3 regions of the Clostridium sp. CTA-19 genome follow, and region 1 is predicted to be linked to each of the others. Evidence: riboswitches for the same ligand, from Rfam matches in the RefSeq annotation. Region 1 holds a riboswitch; each other region holds the start of a gene.
What was found. A riboswitch is a leader RNA that binds a small molecule or an ion and turns the genes downstream of it on or off. The one in region 1 is predicted to bind cyclic di-GMP.
Positions count from the first base shown of each region.

Region 2: another riboswitch for cyclic di-GMP. It lies ahead of ACYUE0_RS09690 (ketoacyl-ACP synthase III); the one in region 1 lies ahead of ACYUE0_RS10950 (carbohydrate-binding protein).
Region 3: another riboswitch for cyclic di-GMP. It lies ahead of ACYUE0_RS17290 (leucine-rich repeat domain-containing protein); the one in region 1 lies ahead of ACYUE0_RS10950 (carbohydrate-binding protein).

Region 1 is NZ_BAAABH010000017.1:52,653-55,854, forward strand. It holds gene ACYUE0_RS10940 (class I SAM-dependent methyltransferase) at 1-102, opposite strand, end outside; gene ACYUE0_RS10945 (hypothetical protein) at 303-1,373, shown strand; gene ACYUE0_RS10950 (carbohydrate-binding protein) at 1,454-1,930, opposite strand; cyclic di-GMP riboswitch class II at 1,955-2,038, opposite strand; gene ACYUE0_RS10955 (hypothetical protein) at 2,224-2,925, shown strand; gene htpG (molecular chaperone HtpG) at 2,990-3,202, opposite strand, start outside.
Region 2 is NZ_BAAABH010000015.1:4,168-7,369, forward strand. It holds gene ACYUE0_RS09685 (radical SAM protein) at 40-906, shown strand; cyclic di-GMP riboswitch class I at 1,179-1,266, shown strand; gene ACYUE0_RS09690 (ketoacyl-ACP synthase III) at 1,299-2,303, shown strand; gene ACYUE0_RS09695 (methyl-accepting chemotaxis protein) at 2,347-3,202, shown strand, end outside.
Region 3 is NZ_BAAABH010000060.1:704-3,905, forward strand. It holds gene ACYUE0_RS17290 (leucine-rich repeat domain-containing protein) at 790-1,623, opposite strand; cyclic di-GMP riboswitch class II at 1,843-1,926, opposite strand; gene ACYUE0_RS17295 (SLAP domain-containing protein) at 2,092-2,901, opposite strand; gene ACYUE0_RS17300 (cell wall-binding repeat-containing protein) at 3,189-3,202, opposite strand, start outside.

The DNA.
Region 1 (3,202 bases):
AAAGTATTTAAAAAACCTCGGTCCATTATCATCAAAAACCGATGATACTCTGTCAAATAAGTCAGTTATATCTTTTTTAATCTCTGTATTTTTATCCCCCATAAATACCTCTCTATATTCTTATATTTTATTATAAATTAAATATTTAAATTTTATTTTCTAAAACATTTTTAATATTATACAATACATTCATGCTACATAATAGTGTTAAAAGATAATTTTTTGTTAATTTTTATATTTTTTAAACGATTATACAAAATGTAAATTAAATTTAAAATTAACTATAAAGGAGTGTTTTATAATTGAAAAATTCAAGTTTTATTAAAACTTATAAAAAGAAAAGAACACCTAAAATTATATCTTTAATAGCTATGATAGTTCTTGCATTTATTGTTGCATGTTTTGGAATGTATACATATTATAATAACAAAAATAATGCCTTTGAAGTTACTACTATTGAAGATTATAAAGAAGCCCTTAATAATGATCTTTATTTAAAAATTTCTGCTGATAAACTTTATGATTTAGATGTTACACTAAAAGAAACTACTAGTAAACTAGGTATACCCATCTCTGAAAGCATTAAATCACACTTAGTTGCAATAAAATTAGATCCTTTTGTATTAACAGTAGCTTTGCCAAAGAAAGAATATAATAATCTTATCAATAAAAAGGAAGGTCCTTTTATATTAAAAGGCCATTTGTTTGAACTTAATGACAATGATTTAGTAATTTTACGTGACGCTATTAAAAATAATACTGAATTGTCTAATGGAATGGATTTAAAGCCATACCTTCAATACTTGCAATATGAAAGTCCTATTATTGAAGCTTCTTTTTTCCTTATGATTTCTTGTCTTTGTTTTGTATATACTATATTTTTATATATGATTGGTGTAAGGAAAAATTCTATTGCCTTAAAAAGTCTTAAAGATTTCTCTATGGAAAATATTGAAAACGTATATAAACAAATAGATTATGAGTATAGCTTACCTATATCCTATAAAAATGGGCCTATAACCATAACAGAAAATTATATAATTGTATATACTCAAAAGATTGTATTAGCTCTTCCACTTAAAGAATTGGTTTGGATATATAAACAAACTATAAAGAAAAAGGCTTGTATGTTTATTCCTGTTGGTAAAACAACTAGTTTAGTTTTGGTTTTTTCCGATAAAAATACATATAAAGTCGATTTGGTTAAAGGCGATAACGTTATTGATGAGACTATAGACTATATTTCTAAAAATTGTAGTACAGCTTTTGTTGGATACTGTGAAAATTTTCAAACCTTATTAAAAAAAGATCCTAATAAACTTATTTTTAAATGGAAAATGAACAAAGAATCTTATAAAGAAACTAATATATAAAAATATTAAAGAAAACTTAAAACCTACTAAGAATTTAGACTTAGTAGGCTTATTTTCATACAATATATAATTTAATATCTTTATTTAATTAATTCCCAGAACATTGGTCCCTCACAAGGATTCCAACCTGGTTGAGCATAATGGAATCTTTTACATTTATATACCTGAGAATTGTACATAACAATATCACCTTTTTCATATGGACTTTTATTTTCTTGTGTTAATTCCTCTTGGGCATTCCACTCTGGAATTTTTCCTACTGTTTTCCAAAACATTGGTGAATCAGAAGGTTTCCAACCTGATTGAGGATAGTGAAATCTTTTGCATTTATAAATTTTTGAACCTTGTACAACAATACTTTCTTTTTCATAAGGACTCTTTTGATTTTGATTAAGTCCTTCTTGACAATTCCAAATACTTATTTCACTATTTTCATTTATTACACCATATTGTGATGTATTTTTTTCAACAGCAGAAGCTGTAGAAACCATTCCACCAAAAATTATAGATGTTCCTAATACTACTGATGTTAAAATTTTTAATTGCTTTTTCTGCATATCCAACACTCCTAATTTTAAAATATTTAATTAGGTCGGTTGCACTACTAACTCCATATAATCCAAGTGCCCACATATAAATTATACTTCATCATTCCCAAAATTATTATATAATACTTTATTTTACTTGTAAACAAACTATTTCACTTTTTTCAATATTATTACATATAAGAATAAATTTTTAACTTGTATTCCTTAATTTTAATTTCCACATATTATATACAAAACAAATTAAAAACACTTTGTATATTTTTCTATAAAAGTGAAATTATAAAATAAAGGATGTGATTAATTTGAAAAATAAAAAATCTTTAGTTTCACTTATATGTATATTTAGCATTTTACTTGTTGGTTGTAATATAAGTAATAACCCTTCAAACAATATAAATAATAATTCCTCTATATCTTCATCTAATACAAGTAATTATACTAGTAATAAACATTCATATTTAGATGATTATAAACAATATTTTTATACTAAAAATACTCCTATAACCTATACTGGTTCTGCTGAAACAGGACATAAAATAACTTTTAATAATATTGAATCCTTAAATGACTATACAATATACACTTATGATGGACTTATGAATGATGGTTATGGTCAAGATATTAGAGGAAAAAGAACTTTTACGGCAAAATATAAAGTTACTAATGATATGGTTATAGAATCTATTAATAATAATGATTATATTTCTAAAAATAAAGATACATTACATTCTTTTATTAAAGACTTTGTAGTTTTAAAAGGTCAAATTAAAAAAAATAATTCATGGACCCAAAAGACAATTATAGACGGAGTTGAATATGAAGCTATAACCACAATAACAGAAGAAAATGATACTTCTTTCACAACTAAAACTGTTATAAAAGCTCTTAGCTTTGAAGATGGAAAGTATTATACAGAAACTAGAACTTATGAATTAGGTAAAGGATTAATATATTTTAGTTATCTAAATAACCCTTATCTAGAAATTAGCTATTCTTTAATCTAGCCTAAATAGGACCATATAGAAGTTGTATAACTGCAACTTCTATATAGTCCTATCTTACTATTTCTTATTTCATTATTTTACATATATTATTTGTAAATTCTACTGGATCACCTATTGATAACCCTTCTATAAGTAAAGCTTGATTATATAATAAATCGGTATATAGTTTAAACTTTTCTTCATCTTTTTCATGTGCATCCTTTAACGCATCAAAGACTTCATGGTTTATATTTATTTCTAATACTTTATCTGCCTTTAAGCTTGGATTATTTGGCAT
Region 2 (3,202 bases), on a different contig from region 1:
ATTATAACAATGTGAAAGCTAGGGAGGAAATAATTTATGATGTACAATATGCCATTATATAGACCGCCAAGTGAAGCGTATAGCTTAATTATTCAGGTGACTTTAGGCTGCTCTCATAATAAGTGTAATTTTTGTAGTATGTATAAATCTAAAAAATTTACTATAAAACCATTGAAGGAAATAAAAAAAGAAATAGATATATTTAGAAGTATATATGGAAAGGCTGAAAAAATATTTTTAGCAGATGGAGACGCACTAATAATTCCGATAGATACTTTAAAGGAAATACTTAAATATATAAAAGAAGTTTTTCCAGAATGTAAGAGAATTACATTATATGGATCGCCTAAATCTATATTATATAAAACTATAGATGAGCTTAAAGAATTAAAGAGATTAGGATTATCAATGATTTATATGGGAATTGAAAGTGGCGATAATCTGGTACTTAATTATATAAATAAAGGTGTTGCTTCTAGTGAATTATTAAATGCAGGATTAAAAGTAAAAGAAAGTGGAATACTTTTATCTGTAACTGTGATTGCAGGAATTGGAGGTAAGGATAGAACAATAGAACATAGCATAAATACAGGAAAACTTATTAGTAATATTAGTCCTGATTTCTTAGGGGTTCTTAGTCTTATGATAGAAGAGAATACAGAACTATATAAAGATATTAGCTCTGGAAAGTTTTTAGTTTTATCTGATATAGAGGTATTAAAAGAAATCAAGAATATTCTTCAGAACATAAACACAAAAGGAAAAATTGTATTTAGATGTAACCATGCATCAAATTACTTGCTTTTAAGAGGGGATTTACCAAAAGATAGAGAGCAATTAATAAGAGAAATTGATAATGCGTTAGAAAATAGAGATATAAGGGATGAAGTGGAGAGAATGCTTTAAAGTTAAAAAAGAAAAATGTAGAAAATTAGCTTTAAAGAATAAATTTAAAATAAAAATAGAACATTATGACTAAAAATGCAAAAAACATTTAAGTTTAGATACTTAAATGTTTTTTTATTTACTTAAAATTAAAATATTTTAAACAATAAATAGAAAAATAATGTATTAACAAGTATAATAAGGTATATACGTAAAAAAATACAAATAATATAATTGTATTAAGGAGGTCTTATTATACAAAATGTGGTTTATACATAAAAAGTAATGTATAAATCTAAAAAAGGCAAACTTATTGAAAAATAAGGACGCAAAGCCGTAAGTCTAAAGGATAAATAATCCCAAGATAGTTAGGTTACTAGATTAATGTTGTAATACAACAAGGAGGAATTATTATGTATAAAAATGTACACATTATAGGAGTCGGTACATACCATCCCAAAAAGGAATTGAAAAATCAATATTTTGTTGAGCATTTTAAAAAATATAAATTAGAAGATTATGCTGAAGCTTTAATGGACAAGTTAGGTAGAGATACTAGAACAATTGCTGAAGAAGGAGAAAATGGTATTAGCATGGCATTAAAGGCTTCTAGAAAAGCTTTACATAACGCTGAAATTTCAGTATCAGATATAGATATGATTATATCTGTATCTGATACTCCAGAATATTTATCACCGTGCTGTGCACTTTTAATTAAAAATCAACTTAATGCTAAAAATGCAAATGCTATATTTGATATGAATTCTAATTGTACAGGAATGTTAACTGCTATAGATGTAGCTAGTAGATATTTAAAAACTGATAATAAGTATAAAAGAATATTAGTAGTAGGTTCTTTATTAATAAGTAAGTTTGCTAGAGAAGATGATATTGTAGCATTTGGATGTTCTGCTGACGGTGCAGCAGCGATAGTTTTAGAGAAGAGAGAAGAAAATGAAGAAAAAGGATTCTTAGGTTCAAGAATGTATACTGATGATTCATATCATTGGTCTATAACTATGCCAGGGTGTGGAATGTCCAATATTTTAGATATGAATATAGATAACGAAAATAAGAAAATGGTATGGAAACCTTTTGATTTTAGTTTTTTATCTGAAAAATGGACAGAAACAATAACAAAATTATTAAGGGACTATAACTATGAAACAAAAGATGTTACTCACTATCTTATGTCTCAATTTTCAAGAGCAGATATAGAGTTAACAGTAACTAAATTAGGTACAGATATGGGAAAGGCGATTTTTGTGGGAAATAGGTATGGATACACTGGATGTACAAGTCCTATTATGGCTTTAGAAGATAAATTAAATGAAGAACATTTTAATAAAGATGATTTAATTGTATTTTGTTCTGTTGCATCAGGATATAGTATATGTGCTTTATTGTATAAGTGGTAGAAAAACATACAATTGGTAGTAAGTGTATAAGGGGTATTATAAGATGAATAATATACAAAATGATAGTAGTACAATAATCAGATATCAGAAAAATACGTTGAAGTATGTTCTTATTTTATATTCTATAAGTGCTATAATGGCAGGCGTTACTTTCTTTACTATGAAAATTTTAGGATTGTTTGATGATTTAAAATGTAGTTTTTTTATAGGATTATCAATAATGATTTTAGTAGAATTAGTAACTTTTAAAGTTATGTATAATATAACTTTAAATGCTATAGTGTTTGATATTAGGAAATTTGGATTTTTAAAGAAACTTATTCTTATATTTTCTTATATGAATTACATATATATGTCAATTTTTATTCATTCAAAAGAATTCTGGGTAGTTGTATTTTACTTTATAATTATTGGAGCATTATTTTTAGATAATAAAATGAATATACTTTCTATAGGATTAAGTATAGTTTCTGAAATTTTGGTTTTTTCAATAAATAAAACTACTCTTCCAAATGAATTTTTTGCACGGGAACTAATTTTAAGAATAGTTATTATATGGTTAATATCCTTTGGAATATTAATTTTTACTTTATTTGCATCTAAGTTATTAGACAGTGTAAATAAAAATGAAGAGAAACTTAAAGAAAACAATAGTCAAATAAAAGAAATATTTTTTAAAACTGGTGACTATGCAAAAACACTATTAGGAGCGAGTGAACTTTTGACAGAAATATCTGAAGAAGAAAATCAATCATTAGAAGAATTGTCTAATACTACAGATATAGTTTCAGTAGATGCTAACAACATGCTAAAAAGAGCTATGGAAAATAAACAAATATTAGAGAAGTTATTAGTCACAAATGAAATTATATCTTATAAAACTGAGGATAATGAAAGTA
Region 3 (3,202 bases), on a different contig from region 1:
GGCTACACATTTTGAATCTAGCTTTTGTTTGTTTTATACCCCCAACCTAGAATTTACTCTATTAAATTGAAAGAAACTGGCAGTCCAGTTTCCTCCACCATTGTCAAATGTCAATTGTCCATTGTCAATTTTTCAAACTCCCTACCTCAACTAAGTATGTAATCGTTCAAAGTTCTACCTCCATCACAAATGGGACAGGCACGATAAATTTATTTTCTTCGCTAACACATGCTGCTCTCCTAATTTTTTATTTTTCCACTAATAAATCAAAGCCAGTCCCGAACCTCTACGCAGCAAAGCTACTTTATTTCAAAGAAACTGGTGATCCAGTTTCATCCTGAACTCTTAACTATTAATTATTAACTCTTAACTATTTAAGGGACTAGCTAACTTTTTTTTATTTATGATAACTAAATTTAAAGAGCTGCTCTCTATTTTATGGGTATACACCTTTCGTGCCTGTCCCATTTGTTACGGCTGTAAACTTTGAATACAACTTTGTTTAATTTAATATCATAAACTTAGAATTTAATTCCTATAGTTCAAAGAAACTGGAATCCAGTTTCCTCCATCATTGTCAAATGTCAATTGTCCATTGTCAATTCCTAAATAAATTGTCCTTTGTCCTTTGTCAATTATATAATTTGCTACGACTGCATACTTTTGAATCTAGCTTTAGTTAGTTTTATATCCTAAACTCAAATTCTACTCCCTTAAATTAAAAAGAAACTGGACTAGTGTCCAGTTTCCTCCTAAATTCTTAATTCCTAATTCTTAATCCTTATTTTTTTAATTGTCCTCTATTAAATTTCCTCTTATATCTAAATCTTTTAAGCTTTTCATTTCCTTTATAGATTTAGGTAATTCTTCTATATAATTTACTTTCAATGATAACACTCTTAAATTTTGTAAATTTGTTATCGTTTCTGGAATTTCTTTTAATTCATTAGCACATAAATATAACTTCTCTAATTTATCTAACTTTCCTATTGATTCTGGTAAATAGCTCAAGTTATTTGCTTGTACTATAAAATCTTCTAAATTATTTAGTTCACCTATACTATTAGGTAATACAGTCAACTGATTATCAGCTAAATATAACTCCCGTAGATTTTTTAAGCTACCAATATTATCTGGCAACATAATTAATTGATTATCATCTAATTCTAAAGTTTTTAGATTTTTCAATGCTTCTATTTCATTAGGGATAGTAGTTAAATGATTACTATTTAAAATTAAAGCCTCTATATTTTCTAGATGTCTTATTCCATCTATATTAGATATACCTCTATCTTCTAAGTCTAAAACCCCACTCATATTGTTAAGATCGCCAACGGTAATCTCTGCATCAAAAGGTTTGCCTAATTTTTCATTCAATGCCTTTTTAAAATTAGGATCTGAAAATTTTACTATATCTGTTGTATTATCCTCTACAATATATTCTACATTATCTATATCTATTTTATATTTCTTATCATCCTCGACACACGTATCCTGATGGGTCCATTTAACCAACTGAGTATCTTTTACATTATCACAAGCTAATACATATTCTTTAGGTGCTAATATAATGCTACTTAATATAGCTGATAATATTATTAATTGTATTTTCTTCTTATTCAAAATTTTCCCCCCACTTCAAAAATACAAACTTTATATAACTTAACTCCATAGATTAATTTTAATTATTATTTAATACTTATTGTTGTAATATACATATCGACAAATTTAGATATTTATTAACACTTTTTTTACATATTATAAATATAATTACTTTGTTTTTTCTAAAATCACTTGCATTTTATAAGTATTTTTAGAAAAAAAAACACGGCTAATATACATATATATACTAGCCGGTTGTATCATTAACTCCATATATTTCAGATACCCAAATACAAAATATACTTCATTGTTTCATATATAATTACAAAGTAATATAATTATTCAGTTTTATTAACAAAATTATACATTGTTTTCATTTCTTTTTCAATAGCCTAAAATTTTCACTCTGTATGATAATAATTTTATCACTCAAAGGAATAATCGTGCTTATGTAATATTTCTTTAGTAAAACAACACAAATACTTTATATTATCTTTTAAACTCTAAATTAAGTACACTTAAATCAAATTCACTTAACTCTTTATTACTGCAATCTATAATAAAACTAAATAATTTTGCTTTATTAGAATTTAATTCTATCCCATCTATTTCTAAAGTAGTTGTATGTATTATTTCTTTATTCTTATCATATATTGTTATAGGTAATTTTTCCACCTTAAATGTTTTATTCTTACCATTCCTAACCAAAAAAGTAACCTTTACTTTATTATCTTTTTCCATATATACTTCATATGTAGTTAAATCAACTTGTCCCTTTTCTATTGGTGGCAATGTATTCAATGATTGTTTTAAAAACATTTGCATTTCAAAAGGTATTTTTTCTATATCTTCATATTCAATATGGGCTACATTTAAAGTTTCTATTTGTTCACTAAATATAATTTTACAACCTTTATTTATATTTATATTTTCAGGCATATTTGCCTTACTAAACAATATTTTATGCGGCCTTGCACTATAAGCAGGTACTTCGCCTAAGGAATCTAATTTAAAAGTTTCTGACACTAAAATATTTTCATTTTCATCAACCAACGTTAACGGCAAAGTAGTAAAGTGAAGGTCATCCTTTGTAGCATTTCTAAAAAAAACTCCAATTTCAATATTTTCACCATCATCAAAAACATAAGACGTTCTTATATTTACATCGTTTTCCCTTATACCATCAAACTCTTCTAACTCTTCTTCTAACATCATCTTTTTTATATCTGAAACTAAAGCTTCTTCATCTGGATGTAAAGATAACTTCAGTTTTACACAATTTACATCACTATTACTCATAAAAATCCTCCGTATATAATTATTACACCTTATCTTTATTGTTTTTATCCATATTTAGTCATACAGATATAATTATACCATCATTGACTAACATAATTAATAGCAAATGCAAATATAAAAAATTTATTTTTTTAACTTTCTACCTCAACTAAACAAAAAATCATAACTCTTAATCCTTAATTTTTTAATTCTCAACTGTTCTTTGTGAATTTTTAATTCCTTAAATTTTAATTTTAAATTAAATAAGTCTTTTAACTAACTAAGTTGTAAAAGCCACCTATTTTTATTTAATCTTCTTTTA